DNA from 3 places in the Citrobacter sp. LJND-P06 genome. Region 1 is predicted to be linked to each of the others. Evidence: predicted binding sites of a transcription regulator. Region 1 holds the regulator's gene; each other region holds the start of a gene.

What was found. The regulator PhoB, encoded in region 1, activates phosphate uptake and scavenging genes when phosphate is short. The targets are predictions, from matches to a motif close to CTGTCATAAAACTGNCNNAT.
Region 2: the regulator PhoB is predicted to act here: its motif matches at 2,714-2,733, upstream of pstS (phosphate ABC transporter substrate-binding protein PstS).
Region 3: the regulator PhoB is predicted to act here: its motif matches at 2,661-2,680, upstream of rpoH (RNA polymerase sigma factor RpoH).

Annotation. Positions count from the first base shown of each region.
Region 1 is NZ_CP187317.1:3,500,956-3,506,743, forward strand. It holds gene proY (proline-specific permease ProY) at 1-292, opposite strand, end outside; gene brnQ (branched-chain amino acid transporter carrier protein BrnQ) at 375-1,694, opposite strand; gene phoR (phosphate regulon sensor histidine kinase PhoR) at 2,103-3,398, opposite strand; gene phoB (phosphate response regulator transcription factor PhoB) at 3,455-4,144, opposite strand; gene sbcD (exonuclease subunit SbcD) at 4,337-5,539, shown strand; gene sbcC (exonuclease subunit SbcC) at 5,536-5,788, shown strand, end outside.
Region 2 is NZ_CP187317.1:4,642,810-4,648,597, forward strand. It holds gene glmU (bifunctional UDP-N-acetylglucosamine diphosphorylase/glucosamine-1-phosphate N-acetyltransferase GlmU) at 1-477, shown strand, start outside; gene glmS (glutamine--fructose-6-phosphate transaminase (isomerizing)) at 677-2,506, shown strand; gene pstS (phosphate ABC transporter substrate-binding protein PstS) at 2,819-3,859, shown strand; gene pstC (phosphate ABC transporter permease PstC) at 4,004-4,963, shown strand; gene pstA (phosphate ABC transporter permease PstA) at 4,963-5,788, shown strand, end outside.
Region 3 is NZ_CP187317.1:250,808-256,595, forward strand. It holds gene ftsY (signal recognition particle-docking protein FtsY) at 1-850, shown strand, start outside; gene ftsE (cell division ATP-binding protein FtsE) at 853-1,521, shown strand; gene ftsX (permease-like cell division protein FtsX) at 1,514-2,572, shown strand; gene rpoH (RNA polymerase sigma factor RpoH) at 2,826-3,680, shown strand; gene ACO7SM_RS01150 (4-aminobutyrate--2-oxoglutarate transaminase) at 3,811-5,076, shown strand; gene ACO7SM_RS01155 (branched-chain amino acid ABC transporter substrate-binding protein) at 5,283-5,788, shown strand, end outside.

The DNA of each region.
Region 1 (5,788 bases):
CAAAACAGTACGTCCAGCCAGTGATGTACCCGGCGAGAGGGCCAAGGTTCTCTTGCGCATAGCGTGAAAACGAACTGGCAGAAGGGTTGTGCACGGACATCTCGCCCAGCGCGCGCATAATGATGTATGCGGCTACCCCGCCAATAATGTAGGCCAGCAGCACACTGGGGCCGGCCATTTTGATGGCATCTGCCGAGCCATAAAATAATCCGGTGCCAATTGCTGAACCCAATGCCATAAAGCGAATATGCCGGGTGCTTAGCCCACGCTTTAGCTTGTTATTACTTTCCATTGATTCCTAACCCATCAACACAATAAAAAAACCACGGGGCCATCAAAAATAGCCCCGTGGTTAAAACATACTGTCAGTGAATTTAGTGAGCGTTTGAAGTCACTTGTCGACCCGCTGCACGATCCCAGATAATCGCCAGGACCACCATCACGACTGTTGGCATCAACCACGCCAGCCCTTGTTCCGCCATTGGCAAACGTTGGGTCCAGGCCGGTAATACGTCACCAATTGCCGATGCTTTAATACCGTCAAGGATACCAAAAATCAGGCTGATAAACATCGCAGGTGCAATGACGCGGGAAGAATTATGCCACCATGAGCGGGTAAAACTTAATACAACCAGTGCGATACATGGCGGATAAATCGCCGTCAGCACCGGAATAGAGACCTGAATCAAGTGGCTGAGACCCAGATTCGATACCACCATCGAGAAGCCGCCGAGGATGAACACCAGCGTACGATAAGACAGTGGAACGTATTGCGCGAAGAACTCAGCGCACGCACAGGTCAGGCCAACCGCCGTCACCAGACAGGCGAGGAAAATCAGCCCTGCCAGCATCAGGCTACCCGCACCACCAAAGGTGTGCTGCACGTAAGCATGCAGGATTGCCGCGCCATTAGCAGACTGGTCAACCAGAATCGCGCTGTCTGACCCCAGACGGAACAACGCGAGATACAGCAGGGTTAACCCTACGCCCGCCATCAGACCCGCCCACACGGTGTAACGCGTCAGTAAACGCGCTTCCGTCACGCCACGAGAACGCGCGGCGTTAACAATGACGATACCAAAGACGATCGCGCCCATCGTATCCATGGTCAGGTAGCCGTTTACAAAACCATTCGAGAACGCCGATTTTTGGTAGGCCTCCATCGCATCGCTGATCGGGCCTGCTGGCCAGACAATCGCAGCAACAGACAGCACCGTCAGTGCAATGATCTTCAGCGGCGCCAGGAAGTTGCCTACGGTATCCAGCAATTTACCCGGATAGAGCGACACCAGAATGACAATGGCGAAGTAGACCACGCTGTAGATAAACAGCGGCAGCGGGGAGTTACCGGTCAACGGCGCAATCCCTACTTCAAAGGAGACGGTCGCCGTACGCGGCGTCGCGAACAGCGGGCCGACGGCCAGATAACATACGGTGGCCAGCAGGAGCCCTGCTACTTTGCCAATTGGCGAACTCAGGCTGTCTACACCACCACCGACTTTCGCCAGCGCGATAATCGTAAGAACCGGCAAGCCAACCGCAGTGATAAGAAAGCCGAGTGCCGCAGTCCAGACGTGCTCGCCTGCCTGCAGACCCACCATAGGAGGAAAAATAATGTTGCCTGCGCCAACGAACAGCGCAAATGTCATAAAGCCCAAGGCGATAATATCGCGCGATTTTAACTGATGGGTCATAAAATTTTACTGCCTGTGGATGTGGTGTTGAAAACGTTAAATTTTCTGCTTTTCCCTGGGGGACAATACAGCGGAATTTTTAATCAATTCCAGCGGGATATGCTCCCGACCTGGCGCGGCGAAGAATAGTTTTTCGATTTACCGCATGAATGCAGTCTCTATGACAGCATCTAAGGCGCAATTTAAACGCTTATAACGTTTTAAAGCAAGATGGGATCCCAAAACCAGAACAATAAACCAATATGAATATACGACTTGGAACAAAACACCATCCATAAGAAAAAGTCATGGCTAATCATGCGAACAAAAAAGCAGCAGACGTTGAAAAATTCAGCAGGTGAATATTTACCGCAAAGAAAAAAAGCCAGCATTCGCTGGCTTATGGAAAGATAATCTTACATTGCAACATTAAGCATTATTTTTGGCAATTAAACGTTCCGGCAGCACAAAACTAAACCGCGTGCCTTTCCCCACGGTGCTGTCGATAACCAATCGACTTTCGTGATGATTTAATGCGTGCTTAACAATTGCCAGCCCCAAACCGCTGCCGCCCGTTTGCCGTGAGCGCGCCTTATCGACCCGGTAAAAACGTTCGGTCAGACGTGGAATATGCTCAGGCGAAATACCAGGCCCATCATCCTCAACGCTGAACTCCACGCCCTGCGCGGCGAGCTGCCAACGTACGGTGATATGCGTCCCCGCCGGGGTGTGATTCACTGCGTTATAGACCAGATTCGAAATCGCACTACGCAACTGATCTTCATTGCCCAGCACGCAAAGCTGACTGTCAACCTCAAACGTGAAGCTGTGCTGCTGCTGACTTAGCGTTTGCGCCTCGCGTTCAACAACACGCAGCATCATCGGTACGTCAACGCGTTCATTGAGCAAGAGCACAGGTGCGGCCTCAATTTTCGACAGCGTCAGTAACTGTTTTACCAGCCCTTCCATGCGATGCGTTTGCTCACGCATTGTATGCAGCGCTTTTTCCCGCGTGGCGCCCTCCAGAGATTGCTCCTGCATCATCTCCAGATAGCCCTGCAACACAGTGAGTGGCGTACGCAGCTCATGGCTGACGTTGGCGAAAAAGTTTCGCCGCGCCCCTTCGAGCTGGTGCATTTGCGTTACATCACGCGCCACCATCAACAACTGCTTGTCGGTGTAGGGCATCACCCGAATCTCCAGATGCCGTCCGGTGTTTAACACCAAATTGATCGGTCGGGTGAAGTCGCGAGTTTTCAGATACTGCGTAAATTCCGGATACCGCAGCAGGTTGAGAATGTTTTGCCCATTGTCATCAGGCCAGCGTAATCCCAGCACCTGTTGCGCCAGACCGTTACACCAAAAGATGCCCCCGTCTTCCGTGGTCAACACCACCGCATCGGGCAGCGATTCCGCCCCGCTGCGAAAACGTTTAATGAGGTTTCCCAGTTCACGGCGGCGCTTCTTGTTACGCAACTGCATTTGATGCAGGCCGTACAGCAGCGGTTCCCAGCTTCCGCTTCCCGGCGGCGGGGTCATACTTCTGTCGACCCACAACCACCAGGAAAGACGTAATAAATTCCAGAAATGCCAGATGAGCAGTCCCGTTACCGACGCCAGTAAAAACCAGGGCAGATAACCAAAAAATACACTAAGGATGAAGGCTGGGAGGCAGCAAAGTATCAGCTCCAGCACCAGCCTTTTCCATGACAGCCGTTCCAGCACGCGTCACACTCCATTCACGATTTGAAAGCCCTGCCAGCCGGGTGGCCAGCAAGGCGTCAGAAGCGGGTCGAAAAGCGATACCCTGTCCCACGTACGGTTTGTACCATGCGGTCATGACCGCTGTGTTCCAGCGCTTTACGCAGGCGGCGAATATGGACGTCGACCGTACGGTCTTCCACATACACGTTGGTGCCCCAGACGTGGTTTAGCAGTTGCTCCCGACTGTAGACGCGTTCGGGATGCGTCATAAAGAAGTGCAGCAATTTGAATTCGGTAGGCCCCATATCAAGCGGGTTTTCCCCGGTCATCACACGGTGCGATGTCGGGTCGAGGCTCAGCCCCTGCATCTCAATCACCTCTTCGACCGCCATCGGTGAAATGCGTCGCATGACCGCTTTGATCCGCGCGACCAGCTCCTTGGGCGAGAACGGTTTTGTGACGTAGTCGTCTGCCCCCGTTTCCAGTCCACGCACGCGGTCTTCCTCTTCCCCTCTGGCCGTTAGCATGACGACGGGGATCTCGCGGGTCATCGCCTCACGTTTGAGATGTTTAATGAACTGAAGGCCAGAGCCGCCCGGCAACATCCAGTCCAGCAGGATCAGATCCGGCCAGGGTTCATTCAGTTGGTTCACTGCACTGTCATAATCTTCGGCCTCGACTGGCTGAAAGCCATTTTGCTCGAGCACGAAGCAGACCATTTCGCGAATTGGAGCTTCATCTTCTACGACCAGAATACGTCTCGCCATGATTTGCCCTGTTATAGAGTTGCTAGTCATCATTATCAATGCGGCGCCATTATGCGTCAGATTTATGACAGTTTTATGAAAAAAAGTGTCAATCCCCACGCCAGATTGTTGATTTATGACACCCCATAAACAAGATATTAACCTCTCTGAAAGGTTATAATCCCGATCACGCTTTTTCGCCATGGAACTGTTATGCGCATCCTACACACCTCTGACTGGCATCTCGGCCAAAACTTCTACAGTAAAAGCCGCGCCGCCGAGCACCAGGCCTTTCTTGACTGGCTGCTGGAAACGGCGCAATCCCGGCAGGTGGATGCGATCATTGTGGCAGGCGACATTTTTGATACGGGCTCGCCGCCAAGCTATGCCCGCGAGCTGTATAACCGTTTTGTCGTCGATTTACAGCAAACAGGCTGTCATCTGGTGGTATTGGCCGGAAACCATGATTCTGTCGCCACGCTCAACGAATCCCGCGAGATTCTGGCGTTTCTGAACACCACCGTGGTCGCCAGCGCCGGGCACGCGCCGCACTATCTTTACCGTCGCGACGGCACGCCAGGCGCTGTGTTGTGTCCGATCCCGTTTTTACGTCCACGTGACATCATCACCAGTCAGGCCGGTCTTAGCGGTCGCGAAAAACAGCAGCATCTGCTCACCGCCATCACCGACTATTATCAGCAGCACTATCAACAGGCCTGCGAACTGCGCGGCGAACAGCCTCTGCCGATTATCGCCACCGGACATTTGACGACCGTCGGCGCCAGTAAAAGTGACGCGGTACGTGACATCTACATTGGCACCCTGGATGCGTTTCCGGCGCAAAATTTTCCCCCCGCCGATTACATCGCGCTGGGGCACATTCACCGGGCGCAGGTGATTGGCGGGACGGAGCATATTCGCTACTGCGGTTCTCCCATTGCGCTGAGCTTTGATGAGTGCGGCAAAAGCAAATGCGTTCATCTGGTGAGTTTCGAAAACGGAAAACTGCATTCAATAGAGAGCCTCACCGTTCCGGTCACCCAGCCGCTGGCGGTGCTGAAAGGCGATTTAGCGGCCATTACCGAACAACTGGCGTCGTTTAAGAACGCGGCGCAACACCCGCCGGTGTGGCTGGATATCGAAATCACCACCGACGAATACCTGCACGATATGCAGCGAAAAATTCAGGCGTTAACCGACGACCTCCCGGTAGAGGTTTTGCTGGTGCGGCGCAGTCGGGAACAACGTGAGCGAAGCATGGTGAATGCGCGACGCGAAACCCTGAGCGAACTGAGTGTGGAAGAGGTTTTTGAGCGTCGTCTGGCGCTGGAAGAACTGGAGGTTCCCCAGCGTGAACGCCTCAACCAGTTGTTCAGCGCCACCTTACACACTCTCGCCGGGGAACATGACGCATGAAAATCATCAGCCTGCGCCTGAAAAACCTGAACTCCCTGAAAGGGGAATGGAAAATCGATTTTACGGCGGAACCGTTCGCCAGTAACGGACTGTTCGCCATCACCGGCCCGACCGGTGCCGGAAAAACCACCCTGCTGGATGCCATTTGCCTCGCGCTGTATCACGAAACGCCGCGCCTGAGCACCCTCTCGCAGTCACAAAACGATCTGATGACCCGCGATACCGCGGAATGTCTGGCAGAAGTCGAAT
Region 2 (5,788 bases), 1.1 Mb from region 1:
AAAAACAGTGTGATTGGCGACGATTGTGAAATCAGCCCATACAGCGTAGTGGAAGATGCACATCTGGCAACGGCGTGTACTATTGGCCCGTTCGCGCGTCTGCGCCCAGGTGCTGAACTGCTGGAAGGCGCGCACGTCGGTAACTTTGTCGAGATGAAAAAAGCGCGTCTGGGTAAAGGCTCGAAAGCCGGTCATCTGAGCTACCTGGGTGATGCTGAAATTGGCGATAACGTGAACATTGGTGCAGGTACGATCACCTGTAACTACGATGGCGCGAACAAGTTTAAAACCATTATTGGCGATGATGTGTTTGTCGGATCTGATACCCAACTGGTAGCGCCAGTAAAAGTGGGCAAAGGGGTGACGATCGCGGCGGGTACTACCGTTACTCGTGACGTCGCTGATAACGAACTGGTGATAAGCCGTGTACCGCAAGTCCATAAGCAGGGCTGGAAGCGTCCGGTGAAGAAGAAGTAAATTCAAATTTTGTAGGCCGGGCAACGCGTTTACGCTGCCCTCCGGCAAACAGGGTTGAGGGGATAACATAATCCCCCGCCCAAAAAGCAGTACTTATAAAAATAACCCCACTCTCTACAAGGCTCGGGGCGCCCGAAAATACGGGCATACAGGTTGACCGACAACGACTGGCATACTGCCAAAATCGGAATTAAAAACTATGTGTGGAATTGTTGGCGCTATCGCGCAACGTGATGTAGCAGAAATCCTTCTCGAAGGTTTACGTCGTCTGGAATACCGCGGCTATGACTCTGCGGGCCTGGCTGTGGTCGACAACGAAGGGCACATGACCCGTCTGCGTCGCCTCGGTAAAGTTCAGATGCTGGCACAGGCCGCAGAAGAACACCCGTTGCACGGCGGTACAGGTATTGCTCATACCCGTTGGGCAACCCACGGCGAACCTTCAGAAGCGAATGCGCATCCGCATGTTTCTGAGCACATTGTGGTGGTGCATAACGGCATCATCGAAAACCATGAACCGCTGCGCGAAGAACTGAAGGCGCGTGGTTATACGTTTGTTTCTGAAACTGACACCGAAGTGATTGCTCACCTGGTGCATTGGGAACTGGAACAAGGCGGCACTCTGCGTGAAGCCGTGCTGCGTACTATCCCGCAACTGCGCGGCGCGTACGGTACTGTTATCATGGATACCCGTAAACCGGATACGCTGCTGGCGGCTCGCTCTGGTAGCCCGCTGGTCATTGGTCTGGGTATGGGTGAGAACTTTATCGCTTCCGATCAGCTGGCGCTGCTGCCTGTCACCCGTCGCTTCATCTTCCTGGAAGAAGGCGATATTGCGGAAGTGACCCGTCGTTCCGTCTCTATTTTCGATAAAACGGGCGCGGCAGTGAAACGTCAGGATATCGAATCCAATCTGCAGTACGACGCCGGTGATAAAGGTATTTATCGCCACTACATGCAGAAAGAGATCTACGAACAGCCTAACGCTATCAAAAATACCCTGACCGGACGTATTACTCACGGTGAAGTGGACTTGAGCGAGCTGGGGCCGAAGGCGAACGAACTGTTGGCTCAGGTCGAGCACATTCAGATTATCGCCTGCGGGACTTCCTACAACTCCGGTATGGTATCCCGCTATTGGTTTGAATCTCTGGCAGGGATCCCGTGTGACGTGGAAATCGCGTCTGAATTCCGCTATCGCAAATCCGCCGTGCGTCGCAATAGCCTGATGATCACCCTTTCGCAGTCTGGCGAAACGGCCGATACGCTGGCCGGTCTGCGCTTATCGAAAGAGCTGGGTTATCTGGGTTCCCTGGCGATTTGTAACGTTCCGGGCTCTTCCCTGGTTCGTGAATCTGACCTGGCGATGATGACCAATGCCGGTACCGAAATCGGTGTTGCCTCCACGAAAGCATTTACCACTCAGTTGACCGTTCTGCTGATGCTGGTGGCGAAACTGGCGCGTCTGAAAGGCCTGGATGCCTCTATTGAGCACGACATCGTTCACGGCCTGCAGGCACTGCCGAGCCGCATTGAGCAGATGCTGTCTCAGGATAAACGCATTGAAGCGCTGGCTGAAGATTTCTCTGACAAACACCACGCGCTGTTCCTGGGTCGTGGCGATCAGTATCCGATTGCGCTGGAAGGCGCACTGAAACTGAAAGAGATCTCTTATATTCACGCAGAAGCCTATGCCGCAGGTGAACTGAAGCATGGCCCGCTGGCGCTGATTGATGCAGACATGCCGGTTATTGTAGTGGCTCCGAACAACGAACTGTTGGAAAAACTGAAATCCAACATTGAAGAAGTTCGCGCGCGCGGCGGTCAGTTGTATGTCTTCGCCGATCAGGATGCCGGATTCACCAGCAGCGATAATATGCACATTATTGAAATGCCGCATGTGGAAGAGGCCATTGCGCCGATCTTCTATACGGTACCGCTGCAATTGCTGGCGTATCACGTGGCGCTGATCAAAGGCACCGACGTGGATCAGCCGCGTAACCTGGCAAAATCGGTTACGGTTGAATAATCTGTGAAATGCCCTGCGAAAGCGGGGCATTTTTTATCCCCGTTTTTTTTGAAGCATCCCCCCTCTTTTTCATGTCACAAAGCGTCATATTCAGCTACTGTTTCAGTGTCATAAAAAGAAAATTTCTGCGAAATATTAGTGCCATAAAAACACGTAACGCATTGTTTCTTTATGATGTTTTTTAGAAAATGAGCACCACTTCTTTTGTTGTCATAAAACTGTCATATTTCGTACATTTAACTGTCACCTGTTTGTCCTATTTTGCTTATCGTAGCCACTTAACAATGATTTACGAATCTTGCAGGAGACATTATGAAAGTTATGCGTACCACTGTCGCAACTGTTGTCGCCGCGACCTTATCCATGAGCGCTTTCGCTGTAAACGCAGCGGCAAGCCTGACAGGTGCAGGTGCAACTTTTCCTGCGCCAGTGTATGCCAAATGGGCAGATACCTATCAGAAAGAGACCGGTAATAAAGTCAATTACCAGGGTATCGGCTCCTCCGGTGGTGTTAAACAAATTACTGCAAATACGGTTGATTTCGGCGCATCTGATGCCCCGTTGTCTGATGAAAAGCTGGCTCAGGAAGATCTGTTCCAGTTCCCGACGGTGATCGGTGGTGTGGTGCTGGCGGTGAATATCCCAGGTCTGAAGTCTGGTGAGCTGGTGCTGGACGGTAAAACACTGGGTGACATCTACCTCGGCAAAATCAAAAAGTGGGACGATGAAGCCATCACCAAACTGAACCCTGGTCTGAAACTGCCTTCTCAGAATATTGCCGTTGTGCGTCGTGCTGATGGCTCCGGTACTTCCTTCGTCTTTACCAGCTATCTGGCGAAAGTGAACGAAGAGTGGAAATCGAAAGTCGGTTCCGGCTCGACAGTAAACTGGCCGACCGGTCTGGGTGGTAAAGGTAACGACGGTATCGCCGCGTTCGTACAGCGTCTGCCGGGTTCCATTGGCTACGTTGAATACGCGTATGCCAAACAGAACAGCCTGGCCTACACCAAACTGATCTCCGCCGATGGTAAGCCGGTAAGCCCGACTGAAGAGAACTTCGCCAACGCGGCAAAAGGCGCTGACTGGAGCAAATCATTCGCTCAGGATCTGACGAACCAGAAAGGTGAAGACGCGTGGCCAATTACCTCCACGACCTTCATCCTCGTGCACAAAGTGCAGAAAAAACCTGAGCAGGGCGCTGAAGTGCTGAAATTCTTCGATTGGGCATACAAAAATGGCGGCAAGCAGGCTAACGACCTGGATTATGCCAGCCTGCCAGACAGCGTGGTTGAGCAGGTTCGCGCTGCGTGGAAAACCAACGTGAAAGACAGCAGCGGTAAAGCGCTGTATTAACAGAATATCTTTGACGAATTGGCGGATGGCGCTACGCTTGTCCGCCCTACGGTTCAGACTGTAGGCCCGATAGATAAGCCGGATAAGCGTAGCGCCATCCGGCTTGGGCAACTTCGTAAACGCGTTCAACGGAAAGAGTAATTTATGGCTGCAACTAAGCCTGCTTTTAACCCACCGGGTAAAAAGGGTGACATGATATTCAGCGCGCTGGTAAAACTGGCTGCGCTGCTTGTGCTATTGATGCTGGGCGGCATTATTGTCTCTCTGATCATCTCCTCCTGGCCAAGTATCCAGAAGTTTGGCTTTTCGTTCCTGTGGACCAAAGAGTGGGACGCGCCAAACGATATCTACGGTGCGCTGGTTCCCATTTATGGCACGCTGGTAACCTCATTTATCGCCTTGCTGATCGCCGTTCCGGTGAGTTTCGGCATTGCCTTATTTTTAACGGAACTGGCGCCAAACTGGCTGAGACGTCCGCTGGGGATCGCGATTGAACTGCTGGCCGCTATTCCGAGTATCGTGTACGGCATGTGGGGCTTGTTTATTTTCGCCCCGCTGTTTGCGACCTGGTTCCAGGAGCCGGTAGGGAACGTCCTTTCCAACATTCCGTTTGTTGGCGCACTGTTCTCAGGCCCGGCTTTTGGTATCGGTATCTTAGCCGCTGGTGTGATCCTCGCTATCATGATAATCCCCTACATTGCGGCGGTAATGCGTGATGTATTCGAACAGACCCCGGTGATGATGAAAGAGTCGGCCTACGGCATTGGCTGCACCACCTGGGAAGTTATCTGGCGTATTGTTCTGCCTTACACCAAAAATGGGGTGATTGGCGGCATTATGCTGGGGTTAGGTCGTGCGCTTGGCGAAACCATGGCGGTAACCTTTATCATCGGTAACACCTACCAGCTCGACAGCGCCTCGCTGTATATGCCGGGCAACAGTATTACCTCTGCGCTGGCGAATGAGTTTGCCGAAGCAGAATCGGGGCTGCACGTTGCCGCGCTGATGGAACTGGGCCTGATCCTGTTCGTCATCACCTTTATCGTCCTGGCAGCGTCTAAATTTATGATCATGCGCCTTGCTAAGAACGAGGGGGCACGCTAATGGCTACGATCGAGATGCAATCTACTGCCGCGCTGGCGGAATCCCGCCGCAAAATGCAGGCGCGTCGTCGCATGAAAAACCGCATCGCGCTGACGCTCTCCATGGCGACTATGGCGTTCGGGCTGTTCTGGCTCATTTGGATCCTGTTCTCTACCGTTGTACGCGGTATCGACGGCATGTCGCTGGCGCTGTTCACCGAAATGACGCCACCGCCTAATACGGCGGGCGGCGGTCTGGCAAACGCCCTGGCCGGTAGTGGTTTACTCATTCTGTGGGCGACCGTATTGGGTACGCCACTGGGCATTATGGCGGGGATTTATCTGGCGGAATATGGCCGCAAATCCTGGCTGTCTGAAGTCATTCGCTTCATCAACGACATTCTGCTTTCTGCTCCGTCGATTGTGGTCGGTCTGTTCGTCTACACCATTGTGGTCGCGCAGATGGAACAATTCTCCGGCTGGGCAGGTGTGATTGCGCTGGCGTTGCTGCAGGTGCCTATCGTCATTCGAACCACAGAGAACATGTTGAAACTGGTGCCGGATAGCCTGCGTGAAGCGGCTTATGCGCTGGGTACGCCAAAGTGGAAGATGATCTCTGCGATTACCCTGAAGGCGTCAGTCTCCGGCATCATGACCGGTATTCTGCTGGCGATTGCGCGTATCGCGGGTGAAACCGCCCCGCTGCTGTTTACCGCGCTCTCGAACCAGTTCTGGAGCACCGACATGATGCAGCCGATCGCCAACTTGCCGGTGACCATCTTTAAATTTGCGATGAGTCCGTTTGCTGAATGGCAGCAACTGGCCTGGGCTGGTGTGTTGATTATCA
Region 3 (5,788 bases), 1.4 Mb from region 1:
CAGTCTGTTCCGTGGCAAGAAAATCGACGATGATCTCTTCGAAGAGCTGGAAGAGCAGTTGCTGATCGCCGACGTTGGGGTGGAAACCACCCGCAAGATTATTGCTAATCTGACCGACGGCGCGAGCCGTAAGCAACTGCGCGATGCCGAAGCGCTCTACGGGTTGCTCAAGGATGAAATGGGCGAGATTCTGGCGAAAGTCGAAGAACCGTTGAATGTGGAAGGCAAAACCCCGTTTGTTATTTTAATGGTGGGCGTTAACGGCGTGGGTAAAACCACCACCATCGGTAAGCTGGCGCGTCAATTTGAACAGCAGGGCAAAACCGTGATGCTGGCGGCAGGGGACACCTTCCGTGCCGCTGCGGTAGAGCAGTTGCAGGTTTGGGGGCAACGTAACAACATACCGGTGATTGCTCAGCACACAGGCGCAGATTCCGCTTCCGTGATCTTTGATGCGATCCAGGCGGCGAAGGCGCGTAACGTTGACGTGCTGATCGCCGATACGGCAGGTCGCCTGCAGAACAAAGCGCACCTGATGGAAGAATTGAAGAAAATCGTTCGCGTCATGAAGAAACTGGATGAAGACGCACCGCATGAAGTTATGCTGACTATTGATGCCAGCACCGGGCAGAATGCGATAAGCCAGGCCAAACTGTTCCACGAAGCGGTGGGGTTGACCGGTATCACGCTGACCAAGCTGGACGGAACGGCGAAAGGGGGCGTTATCTTCTCCGTTGCCGATCAGTTTGGCATTCCTATCCGCTATATTGGTGTGGGCGAACGTATCGAGGATTTACGTCCGTTTAAAGCGGGCGATTTTATAGAGGCACTTTTTGCCCGAGAGGATTAACAATGATTCGCTTTGAACATGTCAGCAAGGCCTATCTCGGTGGGAGACAAGCGCTGCAAGGGGTCACATTCCACATGCAGCCTGGCGAGATGGCGTTCCTGACCGGTCACTCAGGTGCGGGGAAAAGTACCCTGCTGAAGCTGATCTGTGGGATTGAGCGGCCAAGCGCCGGGAAAATCTACTTCAGCGGGCATGACATCACGCGTTTGAAAAACCGTGAAGTGCCGTTTCTGCGCCGTCAGATCGGGATGATTTTCCAGGATCACCACCTGTTGATGGACAGGACGGTCTTCGACAACGTGGCGATCCCGCTGATTATTGCGGGCGCCAGCGGAGACGACATTCGTCGTCGCGTGTCGGCGGCACTGGACAAAGTAGGCCTGTTGGACAAAGCGAAGAACTTCCCGATTCAACTCTCCGGCGGTGAACAGCAGCGTGTGGGCATTGCCCGTGCGGTGGTGAACAAACCGGCAGTATTGCTGGCGGATGAACCGACCGGGAACCTGGATGATGCGCTGTCGGAAGGGATCTTACGTCTGTTCGAAGAGTTTAACCGCGTCGGGGTAACGGTACTGATGGCAACGCACGACATTGGACTGATCTCCCGTCGTTCGTATCGGATGCTGACCCTGAGCGATGGACATTTGCATGGAGGCGAGGCCCGTGAATAAGCGCGACGCGATTAATCAAATCAGGCAATTCGGAGGTCGGCTTGACCGCTTCCGTAAATCTGGCGGCGCGTCCCCAGACGGCGGTCGCAATGCGCCAAAACGTGCGAAGTCTTCGCCAAAACCGAACTCGCGTAAGACTAACGTCTTTAACGAGCAGGTACGCTACGCGTTCCAGGGGGCGTTGCAGGATCTGAAAAGCAAACCACTGGCGACGTTTCTGACGGTGATGGTTATCGCTATCTCCCTGACTCTGCCGAGCGTGTGCTACATGGTTTACAAAAACGTGAACCATGCGGCGACGCAATATTACCCTTCTCCGCAGATAACCGTTTATCTGCAAAAAACGCTGGACGATGACGCCGCGGCAGGGGTGGTGGCGCAGTTGCATGCTGAGCAGGGCGTGGAAAAAGTGAATTATCTGTCGCGAGACGACGCGTTGGGTGAATTCCGTAACTGGTCAGGATTTGGCGGCGCGCTGGACATGCTGGAAGAGAACCCGCTGCCGGCAGTGGCGGTGGTGGTGCCGAAACTCGACTTTCAGGGAACGGATTCGTTGAATACGTTGCGCGATCGGATTTCGCAAATTAACGGTATCGACGAAGTGCGAATGGATGATAGCTGGTTTGCCCGTCTCGCTGCGTTGACCGGTCTGGTGGGTCGGGTATCGGCGATGATCGGCGTACTGATGGTGGCGGCGGTATTCCTCGTCATCGGCAACAGCGTGCGCCTGAGCATCTTTGCCCGTCGCGATACCATTAATGTGCAGAAACTGATCGGGGCGACAGACGGTTTTATTCTGCGTCCGTTCCTGTATGGCGGTGCGCTGCTGGGCTTCTCTGGCGCATTTCTCTCTCTGATTTTGTCGGAAATTATGGTGATGCGGCTGTCGTCCGCCGTGACGGAAGTGGCGCAGGTTTTCGGAACGAAATTCGATATCAACGGGTTATCGTTCGACGAGTGTCTGCTGTTGTTGCTGGTGTGCTCAATGATTGGCTGGGTGGCAGCCTGGCTTGCCACGGTACAACATTTACGTCACTTTACTCCCGACTAAAAAAACCGTGATATAATCTTTCCCTGCAATGAATTCCCGTTCGCAGGGAAAGAGCTTCAAAAAAAATCTCCTGTCCCTGCCCGCGTATTTTTCATAACGGTGTCACATTTTGTGCGTAGTTTATTCACAGCGTTGCATTGAACTTGTGGATAGAATCACTGTCTGATAAAAATGTGAATGATATTCTCGTTGCTCATAAGCTCTGGCACGATTGTTGTTGTAACGCCGGAAGATAAAGATTGAGAGGATTTGAATGACCAAAGAAATGCAAAATTTAGCTTTAGCCCCTGTTGGTAACCTGGAATCTTACATCCGGGCTGCGAACGCGTGGCCGATGTTGTCGGCTGACGAGGAGCGGGCACTTGCTGAAAAGCTGCATTACCAGGGCGATCTGGAGGCAGCGAAGACGCTGATTCTGTCTCACCTGCGCTTTGTTGTTCATGTTGCTCGTAACTATGCGGGCTATGGCCTGCCGCAGGCGGATCTGATTCAGGAAGGTAATATCGGCCTGATGAAAGCCGTGCGCCGTTTTAACCCGGAAGTGGGTGTGCGCCTGGTTTCCTTCGCCGTGCACTGGATCAAAGCTGAGATCCACGAATATGTTCTGCGTAACTGGCGTATCGTCAAAGTCGCGACCACCAAAGCGCAGCGTAAGCTGTTCTTCAACCTGCGTAAAACCAAGCAGCGTCTGGGCTGGTTTAATCAGGATGAAGTCGAAATGGTGGCTCGCGAGCTGGGTGTTTCCAGCAAAGACGTCCGCGAAATGGAATCCCGTATGTCGGCCCAGGACATGACATTTGATATGTCTTCGGACGACGAGTCCGACAGCCAGCCGATGGCACCGGTGCTCTATCTGCAGGACAAATCGTCTAACTTTGCCGACGGCATTGAAGACGATAACTGGGAAGAGCAGGCGGCAAACCGTCTGACCGACGCCATGCAGGGGCTGGACGAACGTAGCCAGGACATCATTCGTGCGCGTTGGCTGGATGAAGACAACAAGTCTACCTTGCAGGAACTGGCCGATCGCTACGGCGTTTCCGCAGAACGTGTGCGCCAGCTTGAAAAGAACGCCATGAAAAAACTTCGCGCCGCTATCGAAGCGTAATTCCCGCGAAGTCCCCGATAAACCCTCGAATGCAAATTCGGGGGTTTTGTTTTTTTAACGCCTGCTCTGGCGAATTTTCTCCCCCTGGCAAACACTTACCGATGGGTTTTGCGCATCTTAGGGGATCAAAATGAAAAATAACGAACTGAATGAACGGCGTTTACAGGCGACGCCGCGCGGTATCGGCGTGATGTGCGATTTTTATGCCGACAGAGCAGAAAACGCAACGCTGTGGGACGTGGAAGGCAATGAGGTGATTGATTTTGCCGCCGGTATTGCGGTGCTTAACACCGGTCATCGACACCCAAAAATTATCGCGGCCATTGAGAAACAGCTTCAGTCATTCACCCATACGGCTTATCAAATCGTTCCTTATGAAAGCTACGTCCGGCTTGCGGAACGCATCAACGAACGTGTCCCCATCAACGGGCCGGTAAAAACCGCCTTTTTCTCTACCGGGGCGGAAGCGGTAGAGAACGCGGTGAAGATTGCCCGCGCCTACACCAAACGACCAGGACTTATCACCTTTGGCGGCGCCTTCCATGGGCGAACCTTTATGACCATGGCACTGACCGGAAAGGTTGCCCCCTACAAAATTGGCTTTGGGCCGTTTCCCGGATCGGTGTATCACGCCCAGTATCCTAATGCGGTGCACGGGGTTAGCACGGCAGACGCGCTGCAAAGCCTGGAACGAATTTTCAAAGCGGATATCGCACCCGATCAGGTGGCGGCGATAATCCTTGAGCCGGTACAGGGTGAAGGGGGCTTTAACGTCGCGCCGGGCGAATTTATGCACGCGCTGCGCGCACTGTGCGATACCCACGGTATTCTCCTGATTGCCGATGAGGTGCAGACCGGTTTTGCCCGTACGGGCAAGCTGTTTGCGATGGAGCATTATGGCGTGCAACCCGATCTCATCACGATGGCGAAAAGTCTGGCTGGCGGGATGCCGCTGTCGGCAGTTGCCGGGCGCGCCGATATTATGGATGCACCGGCGCCAGGAGGACTCGGCGGCACCTACGCCGGGAATCCGCTGGCCGTTGCCGCCGCACATGCCGTACTGGATGTGATTGACGAAGAGAAACTGTGTGCGCGTGCCGCCGCCTTAGGCCAACATCTGGTTGAGGCGCTCAACTCGGCCAAAGCGAATTGCCCGCATATTGCGGATATTCGTGCGCAGGGCTCCATGGTGGCGGTGGAGTTTAACTGCCCGTCATCCGGCCAGCCGTCTCCTGAATTTACCCGCCAGGTGCAGAGTAAAGCGCTGGCGCAAGGACTCTTGCTGCTCAGTTGCGGCGTCTACGGCAATGTGATCCGCTTCCTCTACCCGCTGACTATCCCCGACGCGCAATTTCGTAAAGCGCTGGAGATTATTACGCACTCGCTGACACGATAAACCTGCGCCGCCCATTGCGGCGGCCACTTTTTTTGTCATCAACTTGTTATCTGACTGTCAAATTAGCTATTCCAAAATCTTAAAAATCGGGTATGTTTTAGCAGAGTGTGCTGAAAAAGCGTGAACTGCACACCTATAATTGAAATAAAACGCTAAACAACAACATCACAACACACGTAATAACCACAATAATGGGGATTCTCAGGATGAATATGAAGGGTAAAGCGTTATTGGCAGGATGTATCGCCCTGTCTTTGAGCAATATGGCGTTTGCTAAGGATATTAAAGTCGCAGTCGTCGGCGCAATGTCAGGGCCGGTCGCGCAGTATGGCGATCAGGAGTTTACGGGTGCGGAGCAGGCGATTGCTGATATCAACGCGAAAGGCGGCATTAAAGGCGACAAACTGGTCGTCGTGAAATATGACGATGCCTGTGACCCGAAACAAGCGGTCGCGGTTGCCAACAAAGTGGTTAACGACGGCATTAAGTACGTGATTGGTCACCTGTGCTCTTCATCCACTCAGCCTGCGTCTGACATCTATGAAGACGAAGGCATTCTGATGATCACGCCAGCGGCAACCGCACCGGAACTGACCGCGCGTGGCTATAAACTGCTGCTGCGTACCACCGGTCTGGATTCTGACCAGGGGCCGACGGCGGCGAAATATATTCTGAACAGCGTGAAACCGAAGCGTATCGCGATCATTCACGA